Regions from separate parts of the Thioalkalivibrio sp. ALgr3 genome, predicted to be linked through region 1. Evidence: predicted binding sites of a transcription regulator. Region 1 holds the regulator's gene; each other region holds the start of a gene.
The links. Region 1 encodes sigma-54, which starts transcription at its own class of promoters, with help from an activator protein. Its sites were predicted from a motif close to TGGCANGNTNCNTGCTT; they were not measured.

Region 1 (4,330 bases):
CCTGTCTGCGGCATGCGCGGGAACGGGCAGGTGTCCTCGGCGAAGATCACCATGGTAGTACCGGTGCGGGCCATTTCCAGCACCAGGTGGTCACGCTGCTCGTCGGACAGGCCGGCGATGTAGCGGGCCTCGTAGTCGCCGATGACCTGGATGCGGTTGGGGCGGATCAGGTTCAGGTGGCCGGCCAGCGGCAGGTCGCCATCCCCGAATCCCAGGAGTTCGCGGTCGCCCGCGGCCTCCTCTCCGTGGACGTAGCGCAGGTCCAGACGGCTCCCCATCGCCCGCGTGAGCGCGGCGATGGTGATGTTGCTCGCGGTGCCGTCGGCTGCCGCTTCCGCCCGGTCGGCCATGGTCAGGTCTCGCCCAGGGCCCGGGTGAGGGCCTGCTGGACCCCCGCGCTGTCCGCGGCGCGCCGGATGCCGGCGAGGGTGTCCGGCTGCGACAGCCCGCGCGCGAGCTGGGCCAGCAGGTCCAGGTGTTCGCTGGTGGCCTCTTCCGGCACCAGCAGGGCGATCAGGATGTCCACCGGTTCGTGGTCCATGGCTTCGAAATCCACGCCCTGATCCAGACGCAGGACCGCGATGCGGGGCGTATCCAGCTCGGCGAGACGGCCGTGCGGGATCGCCACGCCATGGCCGAGCCCGGTGGAGCCCAGTTTTTCACGGGCCGACATGGCTTCGAACGCGGCACTGGCCGCCAGTCCGTCCGCGGCCCCGTCCACCAGCAGATCGGCGAGGGTTTCCAGCGCTCGTTTCTTGCTGGAGCAGTCGGTTTCCAGTCCGATGCGCTCCGGGGTGATGAGCTCGGCCGGATTCATCGGCTTACTCGGGTTGTTCGCGGTTGCGCTGGGCGCCCTCGGCGCGATGATGATCCTTGACCTTCTCCTTGTGCTTGATCAGCTGGCGGTCGACCTTGTCGATCAGGCCGTCGATGGCGGCGTACATGTCATCGTGGCTGGCCTCGGCGTGGATGTGGTTGCCGCTGACCTGCAGATTCGCTTCCGCCTTGTTGTGCAGCTTCTGCGTCTTCTCGTGGTTCAGCACCACGTGCACGTCGATCACCTTGTCGAAGTGGCGTTCCAGCTTCTGGAATTTCTCGTTGACGTAGTCGCGCAGGGCGTCGGTGATGTCGACGTGGTGTCCGGTGAGATTGATCTGCATGGGTCAGGCTCCTTTCGGTTTGCTTCCGGTCGGCATGGCGGCCATCTGGCGGCGCTCGCTGGAGGATGGCAGGTTCATGCCCTCCCGGTATTTGGCCACGGTACGCCGGGCCACGTTGATGCCCCGATCCGCCAGGATCTGGGCGAGGCGGGAATCGCTGAGCGGTTTGCCCGGCGTTTCCTCTTCGATGAGTTCGCGGATCATGGCACGAATCGCGGTCGCGGAGCATTCCCCGCCGTCGCTGGTGCCCACGTGACTGGAGAAGAAATACTTGAATTCGAACACCCCGCGGGGGGTGTGCATGTATTTCTGCGTGGTGACCCGCGAGATCGTGGACTCGTGCATCTCCAGGGCTTCGGCGATGTCGCGCAGGATCAGCGGCTGCATCGCCACCTCGCCGTGTTCCAGGAACCCCTGCTGGCGTTCGACGATCGCTCGCGCCACGCGCAGCAGGGTGTCGTTGCGGCTGTGCAGGCTCTTGATGAACCATCGCGCCTCCTGCAGCTGATCGCGCATGAAGGCGCTGTCGCGGGCATCGGAGACCTGGCGGACCATGCCGGCGTAGAGGTCGTTGATGCGAATGCGCGGGGCGATCTCGGGATTCAGGTCGACCTGCCAGCCCCGGTCGGTATGACGCACGTAGACATCCGGGACCACGTATTCCGGCGGTGTCTCGCTGATCTGGGCGCCGGGGCGCGGGTTGAGCGTGCGGATCAGGTCCAGCGCCGCGGCCAGTTCGTCGCCATCGCGTACGCCGCTCTGGCGCTGCAGGGCCTTGTAGTCACGCCGGGCAAGGGCGTCCATGCCGTGTTCCAGGAGCGCGCGCGCCGCCTCGCGCGAGGGCGCGTCCGGCGCCAGCTCGCCCAGCTGGACCTCCAGGCACTCGCGCAGATCCAGCGAACCGACCCCCAGCGGGTCGCAGTGCTGCAACCAGTGGCGTACGGCCTCGACCTCGTCGGTGTCGACGGGGGGGTCTTCACTCCGGCTGATGGTCTCGGCCAGGGTCTCGACGTCGCCCTCGAGGTAGCCGTCGCCGTTGATGGTGTCGATCAGGGCGGCGCCGATGCGCTGGTCGCGCGGGGTCAGGTGCGACAGATGCAGCTGCCACAGCAGGTGATCCTGCAGCCCGCCGCCGTCGTCGTCCGAGGTGTTCTCCAGCGGGTCGCGGTCGTCCGGACCGCGCGGGCTGGCGCTGGCGTCGTAGATGTCTTCCCAGCGGCTGTCGGTCACCAGCTCGTCGGGGATGATGTCCTCCGAGCCGCCGGCATCCACCGTTTCGCCGGTGCCGGCGGCGTCGCTGCCGCTCTCGCCGTCGTCGGTGTTCGCGTCGCTGTCGGTGTCCGCGGTGTCCCCCGCGTCGGCACCGAGTTCGTCATCCTCGGCCTGTTCCAGCATGGGATTGCTTTCCAGCGCCTGCTGGATCTCGGCCTGGAGCTCCAGCGTGGACAGCTGCAGCAGCCGGATGGCCTGCTGCAGCTGCGGCGTCATGGTCAGCGTCTGACCGAGCTGCAGATTCAGCCCGGGCTTCAGCATGAGTTGGGAAAGGCGTTGGTCACCATAAGTGAATAGTAATCCCTTGCTGCGGGCTTGTGCACCGCCCCGGTGCGGCGGTCGGTGTCACAGGCGGAAGTTTTCGCCGAGGTAGACCTCGCGCACGCGGGTGTCGGCCAGCAGTTCGTCCGGCGTGCCCGCGCTCAGCAGGTGCCCCTCGCTGAGGATGTAGGCGCGGTGGCAGATGCCCAGGGTCTCGCGCACGTTGTGGTCCGAGATTAGTACGCCGATGCCGCGTTCGGCCAGGTGGCGGATCACTTCCTGGATCTCGCTGACCGAGATCGGGTCGACCCCGGCGAAGGGTTCGTCCAGGCAGATAAACCGCGGATCACCGGCCAGCGCACGGGCGATCTCGGCGCGCCGCCGTTCGCCTCCGGACAACGCGATGCCGGGGCTGTGGCGCACGGTTTCGAGCTGGAATTCCTCGATCAGGGCATCGCCGATGCGGCGGCGCTCGTGGCGGTCCAGTCCGGGCCGCAGTTCCAGCACTGCCTGCAGGTTGTCCTGGACCGACAGGCGGCGGAAGATCGAGGCCTCCTGCGGGAGATAGCCCAGCCCGGCGCGGGCGCGTTCGTGGATGGGCGCCCGGGTGATGTCGCGCCCGCCCAGGGTGATGCGCCCGGTATTGGGCCGGATCAGGCCGACCAGGCTGTAGAAACAGGTGGTCTTGCCGGCCCCGTTGGGTCCCAGCAGGCCGACCACCTCGCCGGGCACCAGGTCCACGTCCATTGCGTCCAGCACGGTACGCTGGCCATAGCGCTTGCTCAGCTCGCGGGCGACCAGATGGGCGTCGGCCGCGGGCCTCATGGATCGTCCTCGCGTGGCTGCAGGCGGATGTGCACGCGCTCGTCGTCGGTGTCGCCGCGTTCGGCGCGGATCACGTCGCGTTCGAGATCGTAGGTGATGCGCTGCCCGCGGGCATCCTCGGCGGCGGTGATGACGCGTGCCCGTTCGGTCAGGATCACGCGTTCCTCGTCGAGGAAATAGTCGATGCGCAGCCCCTCGGCGATGCGCGTCTCGCCGGTCTCGGGATCGGGCGACTCCAGGCGTGCGGGCTCGCCGTGGGCCTCGATCTCGTAGGGGCGGCGCTCGCGCATGTGCACGATCACGCGGTCCGCTTCCAGGGTGGCATCGCCGCGCACCACGATCACGTCGCCGGTGTAGGTTCCGGTGCCCGCGCGCTCGTCCATCTCGGCGTGGTCCGCGGTGATCTCCACCGGCAGGGCATCCTCGCGGCCGGTCGCCGGCGGGGCCGCCAGGAACAGTGCGAGTACCCCCGTCACGGCAAGCAGCAGGGCCGGTCGACGGATGCCCGCGCGGCGATGTTCGGTTGTGGCCGGGTTCATTCCGGGCGGTCCTCCTGCGGCAGGTCGCTGTACAGCGTGTAGACCTCGGCGAGCAGCTCAATGGTATCCGCTTGCGGGTCGGCGCGCAGGCCGGTGCCCCGCTGGAACAGTCCCGGCTGTTCCAGGGTGCTCGGGGCCGACGAAGTCGTCAGCCGGGTGTCCAGCGCCACGCGCACGTCACGTGACTCGATCACCGTGCGCACGCGCTCGTCGCGTTCGGGGCGCAGGCCGCGGGTGTGGCCGAAGGTATGCAGCAGTTCGCGATCGGGCTGA
Region 2 (4,330 bases), on a different contig from region 1:
CTGGCCGCCACCTATCAGCGCAACCGTGACCTGATCTCGGTGGGGGCCTACCGCAAGGGTGCCGATCCGCACCTCGACCAGGCCGTGGCGATGCATGACCGGCTGGAGCAGTTCCTGGCGCAGGGCACGACCGAGGGGGTGGATTTTGCCACCGCGCGGGATCAGCTGGTCGCACTCACCGGGGGCGGGGCATGAATCCGCAGCGCATCGAACGGCTGTTGCGTATCCGCCAGATCGGCGAGACCGAGGCGACTCGCGAACTGGGCGAACGCATCGCTCAGCTGAACGCGGCCGAGGCCCAGCGCGAGCAGCTGGAAACCTTCCAGCAGGAATACCTGGCGGCCTCCATGCCTCAGGACCCCAACACCCTCAAATGGCTGGCCGGCATGCGGCAGAAGCTGCGCGAGGCGCTGGAACAGCAGGCCCTGCGCATCCAGGCGGCCGAAAGCCAGGTGGAGACGGCTCGCGAGCAATGGCTGGAACACCATCGCGACTGCATGTCGCTGGAAAAGCTGCTGGAACGCACGCGAGCTGAAGGCCAGCGTCATCAGGCCCGGCGGCAGCAGGTGGAGCAGGACATGTGGGCGACCCGCCAGGCCTTCGCACGGGAACCGGAATCCGGCGAACGCACGGTGAACTGGCAGGAATCTTGAAAGGTATGGATACGCAGACCCCGCAGGGGCGGACGCGCGCGGTGCGCGCAACAGGCGAGGACGGGACATGATCGCAGCACAGGCATCGGGACAGGGGCTGGGAGCGCTGGCACAGCTGCTCGACGGCGGCGAGGGCATGGATCGGCTCAAGGAATTGAAAGACAAGGGAAAAGGCGGGGAAGACGGTTTCCTGAAGGCACTCCGCCCGCAGCTGGAAGCGATGCTGGGCGCGCTCGGGGTGGATGATTCCGAGCTGGCCGAGCTGGATCTGGAAGGACTGATCCAGCGGTTCCAGGATCTCCTGCAGGGGCAGGATCTGACCGCTGTGGACGGCATGCAATTGCCGCCCGGCTGGCTGACCGGCGAGGAAGGTGACGGAGAAATCGACGGCCGCGAGCTGCGCAGTCTGCTGGAAGACGGGCCCGGGTCCGGAGCGGCGGGCGACGGCATCCCGGTTTCCCTGATGCGCCTGTTCCTGCAGACCGGTCCGGAAGGGCAGAACCCGGGGTCGCGGCTGCAGGAACTGGCTCCCGGGGCGCTGACCGGCGGTGGCTCGCGTGAAGGGACCACCGAGGTCCTGGCCCAGTGGCTGACGCAGGCCTCGGAATCGGCGCGCAGCGGCCGTGAGAATGCCCAGGCACTGGCCCAGCCGGCAGCCCAGGCCTCCGATGCCGAGGGTGCGCGGGGCGGCGGGATGCGGCTGGATCTGACCCGCCTGCTGCAGACTTCGGGCGATCGCCAGCTCGCGGAGCAGATCCAGATGATGGCGCAGGCCCGCGGCGGGCGCACCGAGATGAAACTGCATCCGCCTCAGCTGGGGGTCCTGGATGTGCGGGTCAGCATGGAGGGGGACCGTGCCAGTGTACAGTTCTTCAGTACCAACCCCGTGACCCGTGAGGTGCTGGAAGCGGCAATGCCGCGCCTGCGTGACAGTCTCGCCGACAGCGGGCTCGAACTTGCCGATGCCTCGGTTTCGGATGAACCGCCGGACGATTCCGCGGATACCGAGATGGCCGGCGACGGTTACGGGAGCGGGGATGAACCCGGCGTCGCCACGGGTGCGGAGGGCGAAGAGAGCGACGACGAAGAAGGTCCCGTCGCCCCCGGCAGCACCCTTTCCTTCCTCAACCGGCGGGTGGACCTGTTTGCCTGAGGTCCGTTCCGGCAGGCCGGCCGCCAGAATCTCGACTTCTCCATCGATGGAGCGTCCGGTTCGTTGACGCATACGCCGGGCGCTCGATCCTCCGGATAACGCACCACACCCCCTCAGATGGATTCAACTCCCTGTTTATAAAAAAGTAATGATTCATGGCACCGCGCTTGCTTGGGTTCCGGCAGCGAATCCACGCAATGCGGGTGTGTCATGGCGGAGAAGGAAGTCGAACTGGAGAACAAGGGGGGCGGCGGCAGGAAATGGATGATCATCATCCTCCTGGTCGTTGCGGTTCTGCTCGCCGGCGGCGGGGGCGCGGCCGCCTGGTTCCTGCTGTCGCAGGACGCTGACGAAATGGCGGAAGATCAGCCGCCCGAGCGCCACTATTCGTCGCTCGATCCCATGACGGTGAACATCGATGCCCCGGGAAGCGTGCAGTTCCTGCGCGTGCAGATCGGTCTGGTGTCCACCGACCCGGCGGTCCTGGAAGCCGTGGAAGATCACCTGCCCGTAGTCCGCAACGACATCCTCGGCGTCCTCTCGGATCAGGAATATACCGAGCTGAACACGCGGGAAGGCAAGGAAGCGCTGGCGGAGGATCTGACGGCCACCGTCCGTGCGATCCTGGAGTCGCGCGAAGCGCCCTCCGATCTGGAGCGCGTGGTGTTCACCGAACTGGTCATGCAGTAAGGCGCGCGTCATGGCACAGCAAACCGACATCCTGAGCCAGGACGAGATCGACGCGCTGCTGCACGGCGTCGATGCCGGTGACGTCGAGACCGAGGAGGAAGAGTTCCCCAGCGACGGTCAGGCGCGCGAGTTCAATTTCGCCACCCAGGACCGGATCGTGCGCGGGCGCATGCCCACGCTCGAGATGATCAACGAGCGATTTGCGCGGCACCTGCGCGTGAGACTGTTCAACATGCTGCGGCGTTCGGCCGAGATCTCGGTCAGCGGCACCCGGCTGACCAAGTTTTCCGAGTACATGCACTCGCTGTTCGTGCCCACCAGCCTGAACCTGGTGCGTGCGCATCCGCTGCACGGCACCGGCCTGTTCGTGTTCGACCCCAAGCTGGTGTTCATCCTGGTGGACAACTTCTTCGGCGGCGACGGGCGCTTCTATACCCGCATCGAGGGCCGTGACTTCACCCCGATGGAGATGCGGGTGGTGCACAGCATCCTCGAGGGCGCGTTCGAGGACATGACCAAGGCCTGGGAGCCGGTCATGGACATCGACTTCGAGTTCCTCAACTCCGAGGTCAATCCCCAGTTCGCGAACATCGTGAGCCCCACCGAGATCGTGGTGATCAACGAATTCCACATCGAGCTGGATGGCGGCGGCGGCAATCTCCACGTGACCCTGCCGTATTCGATGATCGAACCGATCCGCGAGCAGCTGGATACCGGTATCCAGTCGGATCGCTCCGATGTCGATCAGCGCTGGATGAACGCCCTGCGGGAAGAGGTTCAGGACGCGGACGTGGAGATCGCCTCGGTGCTCACCGAGGCGGAGGTCACCGTGCAGGAGCTGCTGGACATCAAGCCGGGCGACATCATTCCGGTGGACATCCCCGAAGAAGTCACTCTGAAGGTCGAGGATATCCCGCTGCTGCGCGGCAAGTTCGGGGTCTCGAACGGCCAGAACGCGATCAAGATCAACGGTCGCGCACAACGATAGGCAAGAGGACAGGACGATGGCAGACGACGACAAGCGTCCGGATCAGGAAACCGAACAGGGCGACGGCGAGGAATCGGTGGATCAGGATGCCCTGGCCGATGAATGGGCCGCGGCCCTGGCGGAGCAGGATGACAGCTCCGAGGCCGAGGCGGAGGACCCCGACGCACTGCTGGCCCAGGCGCAGTCCAATTCGCACGAGAGCGACGCGGCCAGCGCAGCGGCCAGCGGCACCGGCGGTCGCAGCAAGGCGGCTGCCGGGGGTGAGCGGGAACGCAAGCACAAGCCGGATCCGAATGCGCAGCCACTGGAACCGGAGGAACTGACCGATTCCGGGGACGGCGAAGAAGAAGACGTGAATCTGGACATGGTGCTGGACGTGCCGGTGACCATCTCCATGGAGATCGGCCGCACCCGCATTCCGATCCGTAACCTGCTCCAGCTCAACCAGGGTTCGGTGGTGGAACTGGAACGCCTGGCCGGCGAGCCGCTGGACGTGCTGGTCAACGGGACCCTGATCGCCCACGGCGAGGTGGTGGTGGTGAACGAGAAATTCGGGATCCGTCTGACCGACGTGATCAGCCCCAGCGAACGCATCCGGAAGCTGAAATAGCCATGTTCTCGCGTGTTCTTCCCGGATCGCTCTGGCTGCTGGCGCTGCTGCCGGCCGGCGCCCTGGCCGACGAGGACGGCGGGGCAATGAACGCCGCGGCCTACCTGACGCAGCTGATCGGCGGCCTGATGATCGTGATCGTGGCGATCGTGGTGCTGGCCTGGGTGCTCCGGCGTACCCAGGGGAGCGTGGGCCACGGTCGGCAGATGATCGATGTTCAGTCGGTCCGCTCGGTG
Region 3 (4,330 bases), on a different contig from region 1:
GGATTCGACCGAGCAGGTGTTGAAGTAGTTGGTCTGCGGGTCGTAGTCGGTGGGCGTGGCGATGATGATGAACTCCGCGCCCTGGTACGCCTGCTGCGGATCCAGGGTCGCGGTCAGGTTCAGGGAGCCGTTGCCCAGGAACTCCTCGATCTCGGCATCGATGATCGGCGATTCGCCCCGGTTGATCTTCTCGACCTTCTCCGGCACCACGTCCAGCGCCACCACCTCGTGGTGCTGCGCCAGCAGCACGGCATTCGACAGGCCCACATAACCGGTTCCGGCCACCGCAATCTTCATTCCGTCATCCTTCCTGGTCTGTTTTGATTTCCCGCCCCCGTAGGAGGCCAGCCCCCTGGCCGATCGGGCCCGGGACACGCCCCATCGCGCAGAGGGCTGCGCTCCTACAACACGGTAGGAGGCCGGCCCTCCGGCCGATCGGGCCCGGGACACGCCCATCGCGCAGAGGGCTGCGCTCCTACAACACCGTAGGAGGCCGGCCCTCCGGCCGATCGCCCCCGGGGCACACCCCAATCGCGCAGGGGGCTGCGCTCCTACGACAACCCGGCACCCCGTAGGAGGCCGGCCCTCCGGCCGATCACCCCTCCTCCCGGCTCTGCCTCAGCTCTTCCTCCAGCGCCGCGATCTCCGCCTGAATGGCGGCATGCTCCTCGCGCTTGCGCTTGAGGAACGCACGGGCCAGCCGGGCCTTTTCCGCCACGCCATGAGGGGTAAGCTTGTACAGGTAGCGGGTCTTGTTCTCACTGCGGGCAAAGTTGCCCGCCTTGACCCAGCCCTTGTCGATGAGCGCCCTCAGGGAATAATGCGCACTGCCCACCGACACCCCCAGCCGTTCCGCCAGTTCGCGCTGGCTCAGCTCGGGATGGTCCTGAAGGATCTTCAGAATGCGGTACTGGATCTCGTCTCGCTGCAATTCACCGCCTTCGAGGGGCTTTCGGCACGTCGGCACCGGGAGGGGCGACCCGCGAACACGCGGATGCATCCGCACGGCGGCGCACGGCCGGCGCCGTTCACCCCCTGAACGAACGGGCCGTATTGGATCATACCCCCCGTGGACCGGCAAGGACACATCGCCCATCGTGGGAGTGTGCCCGCACGCGAACAGCCTCCCCACCGGCCTGTGGGAGCCTACTTGCAGGCGAACAGGTTGGGCCCGAGGCAAACGCCCGTCCGTTCGCGGCCGAGGCCGCTCCTACGCACCCGCCACCCGCCTGTGGGAGCCTGCTCGCAGGCGAACAGGTTGAGCCCGAGGCGCACGCACGTCCGGTTCGCGGCCGAGGCCGCTCCCACGCACCCCCACATCGGCCTGTGGGAGCCTGCTCGCAGGCGAACCGGGGCACCCCCTACCGCAGGATCAGCGCATCACCGCTGGGCTCCACCTCCACCCGATCGAGGAAGGTCCGCCCCAGGCGCGCCCGGTGGATGTGATCGTCCGGCACGATCACCGCGCTCACGCCACTGCGGCGGATGCCGCCCACCCGCACTTCATCCAGCGTGACGCGGCGGGCGTTCACGCGGCCGCGCTCGGTACGCAGGTGCACGGTATTGCCGGCGTCGGCATCCACCCCGGCGCGTTCGGCATCGCGCTCGCGAAGCATCACCGACTCGGCCTCGCGGTCCACCTCCATGGTGATGGCCCGGCCGTTCACGCCCACGGTCAGGCTGTGCACCCCGCGAGAATCGGGGTACACGGTGATCCCGGGGTCGGCGGCCTCTCTCTCACGGCCCGCGGCTTCACCATCGGCCGAATCCGCATCGCCAGCCCCTGTGGAAGCGGGTTCCCCCGCCCCGCGCTCCAGCCAGCGGGTCTCCCCCGCGAACTCCACCTGTACGCGTCCGCCGCCCGCCTGCAGCACCCGAACCCCGCCGGGACCGCTCTCGCCCTCGGCCACCACGGCCCGCTCGCCGTCCACGGAGATCACCGCTTGCCCATCGAATACCGCGTGGACGGTGACGTCGGCGGCGGCAGCGCCGGGGAGCACGAGGGCGGCGGCGAGCATGGCGAAGCGGGCGACGTAGCGTGTTTCCCGGAATTTAATCATTGTTCTTTGTATACAACCTTGGCGTTTCGCCTGCGAGCAGGCTCCCACAGACCGGTGTGGCGGGGGCCGCGAACCGGACGTGCGTGCGCCCCGGGCTCCGGCTGTTCGCCTGCAAGCAGGCCCCTGCGCGATGGGGCGCATCCAGACTCCGATCGGCCAGAGGGCTGGCCTCCCACAGGGTGCCGGGCCCGTAGGAGGCCAGCCCTCTGGCCGATCGGGCATGTCCAGCACCCCCACGCGCAGGGGACTGCGCTGCTCGTGTCGACGGTGGATTGCGCCGGGGACACCAGCACGCGCAGGGGCTGCGCTCCTGCGTGGGGGAGGAAGGATTATTGGCGGGGGAGCGGGGACATACAAGAGCGATTACGAGCCGGGGCGACAATCCCGATGGGCACACTCGGGAATACCCGCAAACTGACCAAGGTTGTCACTCGAGGTGACCAATTTCGTCACCCGAGACTGACAATCGCCGTCACACTCGGGGTGAATGAGTTGGCACGGAATGTGATTGCCCGCACAAAAAACAAAGGAGCAGCACCATGCGACAACTCATCCAGAAGGGCTTCACCCTGATCGAACTCATGATCGTGGTCGCGATCATCGGCATCCTCGCGAGCCTCGCGCTGTTTGCCTACGCGGACTACCAGGTGCGGGCACAGCTCGCCGAAAGCGTTTCGCTCGTGGGTCCGGCGCGGAATGCCGTGGAAGAGTTCTACAACGAACGGGGAGCCTTCCCGCCCGACAACGCCGCGGCAGGGCTTATGAGCCCTGCTAGCTACAATGGAAGTTACACCGAATCCATCGAGGTCCATGACGACGGCACCATCCGCGCGCTAATCGGCAACGACGCCAGCGCGCGCGTGGCAGGCGGCTACATGGTGTTCTCCGCCTCCACCGCAACCTCCGGCGTCGTCTGGCGGTGCAGCGGACGCGACGATGTGCCCACTCGCCTCCTCCCGTCGGGCTGCCGCGAAGACTGACCTCCGAAATTTCCCTGCCCGGCGTATTGCAATACCTGGCATTACGATTGCATACTTTCAGGCAGGGTTTAGCAGGACCCTGACCAACTCCCCAAAGCAAGGAGCAACACCATGCGCAAGCAAGTCCAGAAGGGTTTCACCCTCATCGAACTCATGATCGTGGTCGCGATCATCGGTATCCTCGCGGCCATCGCCCTGCCGGCCTACCAGGACTACACCATCCGCGCCCAGGTCTCGGAAGGCATGTCTCTGGCCGCCGGCGCCCGCACGGCCGTCAGCGAGTACTACAGCTCCCGCGGTTCTTTCGCCGGCTCCCATAGCTCTTATGGTCTGGCGGAGCCGGGCAGCATTGAGGGTGGCTACGTTGATTCGGTCGACGCTGGATCGGAACCTGGCAAGATTTTGGTGACCTTCGGCGGCAACGCTCACAACAATATCAGTGAAGGTGGTAGCAACGTGCTGGCCTTCTCTGCTGTGACCAGGGGCGGGTCGGTCGACTGGGTCTGCGGTGAATCTAGTTCCACCTCGATCTCCTCCCAGTACCTGCCGGCCGATTGCCGCAACTGATCCTGATAGGATCGACCTGTCCGGCGGACAGCCAGCCATTGGCTGACCCCGGAACTGAACACCCCGCTCCGGCGGGGTGTTCTTTTTCCTCCAATCCCCACCCGCGACGCTAGCCAGGACGAGGTCACAGTGACCCAAGGCCTTCGCAGTTTCAACGAGACCCGCCTGACCACGACTCTGCTGATTGCGCTGCTGACACTGGTCGCGCTGGTCTACGCACCCGGCACTACCGGCGGTTATGTCTTCGACGACATGCCCAACATCCTGGACAACGATGTTCTGGAGATGGAGGCCCTGACGATCGAGGAGTTCTCCCGCGCCGCGTTTTCCTCCGATTCCGGCCGTCTGAACCGACCCATCGCCATGGGCAGTTTTGCCCTGGAACGTCATTTCTTCGGTCTGGACCCGTTCCCGATGAAGATCACCAACGTGGTGATCCACCTGATCAACACGCTGCTCGTGTTTGCCCTGGCGCTGCTGGTTACGCGCCGCCTCGAGCAGCGCCTTACGGACCGGCGCGGCCATGGCCTGGGCCTGGTCGTGCCTCTTCCGCTGTTTGCCGTCGCCGTGGCCGCTGCCTGGGCCCTGGCCCCCATCAATCTCACCGGCGTGCTGTACGTCGTCCAGCGCATGGAGGCCCTGGCCACACTCTTCATGCTCGCCGGCCTCATTGCCTACATCCTTGGGCGCCTGCATATCGAACGCGGCCGGCTTCGCAGCGGA
Region 4 (4,330 bases), on a different contig from region 1:
TGTCGGCCGGGGAGGGCTTCAGCAGCACCTGGAACTGATAGTAGTGCTGCAGGCGATTGGGATTGTCGCCGTAGCGGCCGTCGGTCGGGCGTCGGCTGGGCTGCACGTACGCGGCGCGCCAGGGTTCCGGCCCGATCGAGCGCAGGAAGGTCGCCGGGTGGAAGGTCCCGGCGCCCATCTCCATGTCGTAGGGCTGCATCACCACGCAGCCGTGGTCGTTCCAGTAATCCTGCAGTCGACGGATCAGGTCCTGGAAGGTGGGACTCGCGGTCTCGGTTTGGTCGCTTGCGTTCGCCATGGCTGGGGGTCCGGAGCGGATCAGGGGCGGCAGTATATCGGCCCGTGCCCGGGTGCGGCCACCGCCGGGCGGGTCCATAATGGCCGCATTGACGCATCCCGGACGGAGGGATGATGGCCACCCCCGAACAGCAGCCAGCCGACGATCCGCGTGACGGGCGTTACCGCGACACCCGCCGGGTGACGCTGACCGGTGCCGCGGTGAATTCCGGTCTGGCCGTGACCCAGCTGACCAGCGGCTGGCTGCTGAACTCCCAGGCGCTGATCGCCGATGGGGTGCACACGGTCTCGGATCTGGTCACCGATGCCGTGGTGCTGGTCGCCGCGGGGCAGGCCGCCGCCTCCCCGGATCGCGACCATCCCTATGGCCACGGCCGCATCGAGACCCTGGCGACCGTGGTCGTCGGCCTGTTCCTCGCGCTGGCGGGGCTGGCCATCGCCTGGGGCGCGGGGAGCCGCCTGCTGGGGCCCGAGCCGTTCAGCGGACCGGCGCCGCTGGCCATCATCTTTGCCGTGTTGACCCTGGTGGCCAAGGAAGGCATGTACCAGTACACCCGACGGGTGGCGCGGCGGCTGGGCTCGCGCATGCTGGAAGCCAATGCCTGGCACCACCGCACCGATGCGATCTCCTCGGTCATCGTCCTTCTGGGGGTCGCCGGCGCGGTGGCCGGCTGGCCGTGGCTGGACGCGCTGGCGGCGCTGCTGGTGGCCCTGTTCATCCTGCATGTCGCCGGCCGCCTGATCCGCCGCAGCGTGGCCGAGCTGATCGACACCGCGCTGGAACCGGAAAAGGTCGAGCGCATCCATCGCACCATCCTGGACGTGCCTGGCGTAAAGGATGCCCACATGCTGCGCACCCGCCGCTCCGGCGACGACGCGGTGGCCGACGTGCACGTGCAGGTCGCGCCGATGATCTCGGTGTCCGAGGGGCACCGCATCGCCGATGCCGTGCATCGCGCGGTGACCGAGGATGCGGGCGAGGTCAGCGACATCACGGTGCACGTGGACCCGGAGAACGACGAGGAGCAGATGGCCAGCTCGCGGCTGCCCCTGCGCCCCGATCTGGTGGCCGGCCTGCGCGAGGCCTGGGCCGGTTTCCCCGAGCTGGAGGCCCTGGAGCACCTTTCCCTGCATTATCTCGGCGGGCGGGTGCATGCCACCGTCACCCTGCGGCTGGATCCCGCACGGACGGGAGCCGCCCTGCAGGAACGCGCCGAGCTGCTGACCCGGCAGCTGCGGGAACACCCCGCGTTGGGGCCGGTACTGGGACAGGTGACCGTGCTCTACCGGCCTTGCACCGAATAAGGGCGCACGCCGCGCGGTAGCACTATAATAGTGCATCCTGTGCACTGCGGGTGTGCGGCATTCGGCCGTGGTGGCGCAGAGATGGGCGCAGGGGCGCCCCGAACCGGGGCTTGCAGGCTGGCACGCCACCTGCATGACCAACGGGCAGACGCCGATCGGCCCCAGGCGACCGCACCGGCATCGACCGTCTCAAACTGAAGACCAGAGGAGTCCTCATTATGTCCGCAGCCGAAGTGCTGAAGCAGATCAAGGAACAGGAAGTCCGCTTCGTCGACCTCCGTTTCACCGATTCCAAGGGCAAGGAACAGCATGTGACCCTGCCGGCCCACGACCTCGACGAAGACGCCTTCGAGGAAGGCAAGATGTTCGACGGGTCCTCCATCTCCGGGTGGAAGGGCATCAACGAATCCGACATGATCCTGATGCCGGATTCGGGGTCCGCGGCCATCGACCCGTTCTTCGAGGACATGACCATGAACATCCGCTGCGATGTCGTGGAACCGGCCACCATGCAGGGTTACGACCGCTGCCCGCGCTCGCTGGCGCGTCGCGCCGAGGCCTATCTGCAGAGCACCGGCATCGCCGACACCGCGCTGTTCGGTCCGGAGAACGAGTTCTTCGTGTTCGACGACGTGAAGTGGGGCTCCGACCTCTCCGGTTCCTATTGCCGCGTGGATTCCCAGGAGGCCTCCTGGAACTCCGAGCGCGTGTATGACGACGGCAACATCGGCCATCGTCCGGGCGTGAAGGGTGGCTACTTCCCGGTCCCGCCGGTCGACAGCCTGCACGACATCCGCTCGACCATGTGCGAAGTGATGAGCGAGATGGGCCTGACCACCGAGGTGCATCACCACGAGGTGGCGACCGCCGGCCAGTGCGAGATCGGCGTCGGCCCGGCGACCCTGACCAAGAAGTCCGACGAAGTGCAGATGCTCAAGTACGTGGTGCAGAACGTCGCCCACATGCACGGCAAGACCGCCACCTTCATGCCCAAGCCGATCGTCGGCGACAACGGCTCCGGCATGCACGTGCACCAGTCGCTGTCGAAGGACGGCAAGAACCTGTTCTCCGGTGATCTGTACGGCGGCCTGTCCGAGACCGCGCTGTACTACATCGGCGGCATCATCAAGCACGCCCGCGCGCTGAACGCCTTCACCAACCCGTCCACCAACAGCTACAAGCGTCTGGTGCCGGGCTTCGAGGCGCCGGTGATGCTGGCCTACTCCGCGCGCAACCGCTCGGCGTCCATCCGCATCCCGTTCGTGATGAGCCCGAAGGCCCGCCGCATCGAGCTGCGCTTCCCGGACTCCACCGCCAACCCCTATCTGGCGTTCGCCGCGATGCTGATGGCCGGCATCGACGGCATCCAGAACAAGATCCACCCGGGCGAGGCGATGGACAAGAACCTCTACGACCTGCCGCCGGAAGAAGAGAAGGGCATCCCGCAGGTCGCCCATTCGCTGGAACAGGCCCTGGAGGCGCTGGACGGCGACCGCGCGTTCCTGACCCAGGGCGGGGTGTTCACCGACGACATGATCGATGCCTATATCGATCTGAAGATGGAAGACGTCACGCGCATGCGCATGACCACCCATCCGATCGAGTTCGACATGTACTACAGCCTGTAAGCCCCGCGGGCTTTACGGCCGTCAATCGGGCCCCGGCGTTCGCGCCGGGGCTTTTTTTTGGTTCCGCTCCGGGCGAACCTGCGCGGCCTGCGCGGAAAGCGCGCACAAAAAAGGGCCGCCCGAAGGCGGCCCTCTGCTTCCCGAAGCGCGCCCGGAGGCGCGCAGTGCGGGGAGTCTTACAGCGCGGTCACGTCACCCGCGGCCAGACCCTTGGCGGTTTCCTGAATCTCGAAGGAAACCTTCTGGCCTTCGGCCAGGGTCTTGAAGCCCGAACCGTTGATCGCGGAGAAGTGCACGAACACGTCCTTGCCGCCATCATCGGGGGTGATGAAACCGAAACCCTTGCTCTCGTTGAACCACTTAACAACACCGGTATTCACAACTACTTACCTCATCATGTAACTAAAGAAACGTGATTGCGGAACGCTACCAACAGATCAACGGGAGCACTGGTCCAGAAAACTGGGGACTTCCTTGGAGTTGCTGCTAACCGCGAATCACGTATTCGACTATACGCTCCTGTGTCGGCAAAAGCCAATGGGGTGTGATGAAGTTTTCCTGTCAGCGCCGACCGGTCAGGCGCGCGTATTCTTCCGGGTCGTTGAGTGCACGGATGTCCACGAAGCTGCCGGACGGCTGTTCGCGCAGCCGAGGCAGTACGTCGAGGATGTCGCGTGCCGCGGTTTCCGGTTCCGGCATGGTGCGGGTGCCCCGCGCGGCCTTCAGCCGCTGCAGGGCAGTGAAGGTCTCGCTGTCGGCCTCGTCGCACAGATAGTCCTGCATCGCGGTGTCGATCAGACCCGGTGCGAGCGAGTGCACGGGCACGCCGGGGAATTCGTGCGAGTAGAGCTGCATCAGCATGTTCAGCGCGGCCTTGGACAGCGAATACCCGCTCCAGCCGGCGTTGCCGAACACCGCCGCCCCCGAGGAGATGGCGACGATCTGGCCGACCGGGATCTCGCGCGTCAGCAGACGATCCAGGATCACCTTGTTGGCAAACGTGTTCACGTCCATCAGCAGGCGCAGTTCTTCCATCGGGGCATCCGGCATGCGCTGGATGTGTCCCAGCAGGCCGGCATTCAGGATCACGAGGTCCAGCC

Region 2: fliL (flagellar basal body-associated protein FliL) is a predicted target of sigma-54. The motif match lies at 1,963-1,979, and genes of this name have one in related genera.
Region 3: C998_RS0111985 (pilin) is a predicted target of sigma-54. The motif match lies at 2,554-2,570, and genes of this name have one in related genera.
Region 4: glnA (glutamate--ammonia ligase) is a predicted target of sigma-54. The motif match lies at 1,721-1,737, and genes of this name have one in related genera.

The regions. Positions count from the first base shown of each region.
Region 1 covers NZ_KB897978.1:220,787-225,116, forward strand. Annotated here, with positions in the region: gene hprK (HPr(Ser) kinase/phosphatase) at 1-350, opposite strand, end outside; gene C998_RS0105350 (PTS sugar transporter subunit IIA) at 353-817, opposite strand; gene hpf (ribosome hibernation-promoting factor, HPF/YfiA family) at 822-1,160, opposite strand; gene C998_RS0105360 (RNA polymerase factor sigma-54) at 1,164-2,693, opposite strand; gene lptB (LPS export ABC transporter ATP-binding protein) at 2,778-3,518, opposite strand; gene lptA (lipopolysaccharide transport periplasmic protein LptA) at 3,515-4,057, opposite strand; gene lptC (LPS export ABC transporter periplasmic protein LptC) at 4,054-4,330, opposite strand, start outside.
Region 2 covers NZ_KB897977.1:200,603-204,932, reverse strand. Annotated here, with positions in the region: gene C998_RS0103610 (FliI/YscN family ATPase) at 1-195, shown strand, start outside; gene fliJ (flagellar export protein FliJ) at 192-653, shown strand; gene C998_RS0103600 (flagellar hook-length control protein FliK) at 721-1,806, shown strand; gene fliL (flagellar basal body-associated protein FliL) at 2,017-2,496, shown strand; gene fliM (flagellar motor switch protein FliM) at 2,507-3,484, shown strand; gene fliN (flagellar motor switch protein FliN) at 3,501-4,094, shown strand; gene fliO (flagellar biosynthetic protein FliO) at 4,097-4,330, shown strand, end outside.
Region 3 covers NZ_KB897992.1:19,481-23,810, forward strand. Annotated here, with positions in the region: gene C998_RS0111970 (nucleotide sugar dehydrogenase) at 1-297, opposite strand, end outside; gene C998_RS0111975 (MarR family EPS-associated transcriptional regulator) at 596-931, opposite strand; gene C998_RS0111980 (TIGR02281 family clan AA aspartic protease) at 1,362-2,018, opposite strand; gene C998_RS0111985 (pilin) at 2,600-3,040, shown strand; gene C998_RS0111990 (pilin) at 3,152-3,607, shown strand; gene C998_RS0111995 (lipopolysaccharide assembly protein LapB) at 3,737-4,330, shown strand, end outside.
Region 4 covers NZ_KB897976.1:6,967-11,296, reverse strand. Annotated here, with positions in the region: gene glyQ (glycine--tRNA ligase subunit alpha) at 1-298, opposite strand, end outside; gene C998_RS0100055 (cation diffusion facilitator family transporter) at 412-1,602, shown strand; gene glnA (glutamate--ammonia ligase) at 1,821-3,230, shown strand; gene C998_RS0100045 (cold-shock protein) at 3,407-3,610, opposite strand; gene C998_RS0100040 (SDR family NAD(P)-dependent oxidoreductase) at 3,792-4,330, opposite strand, start outside.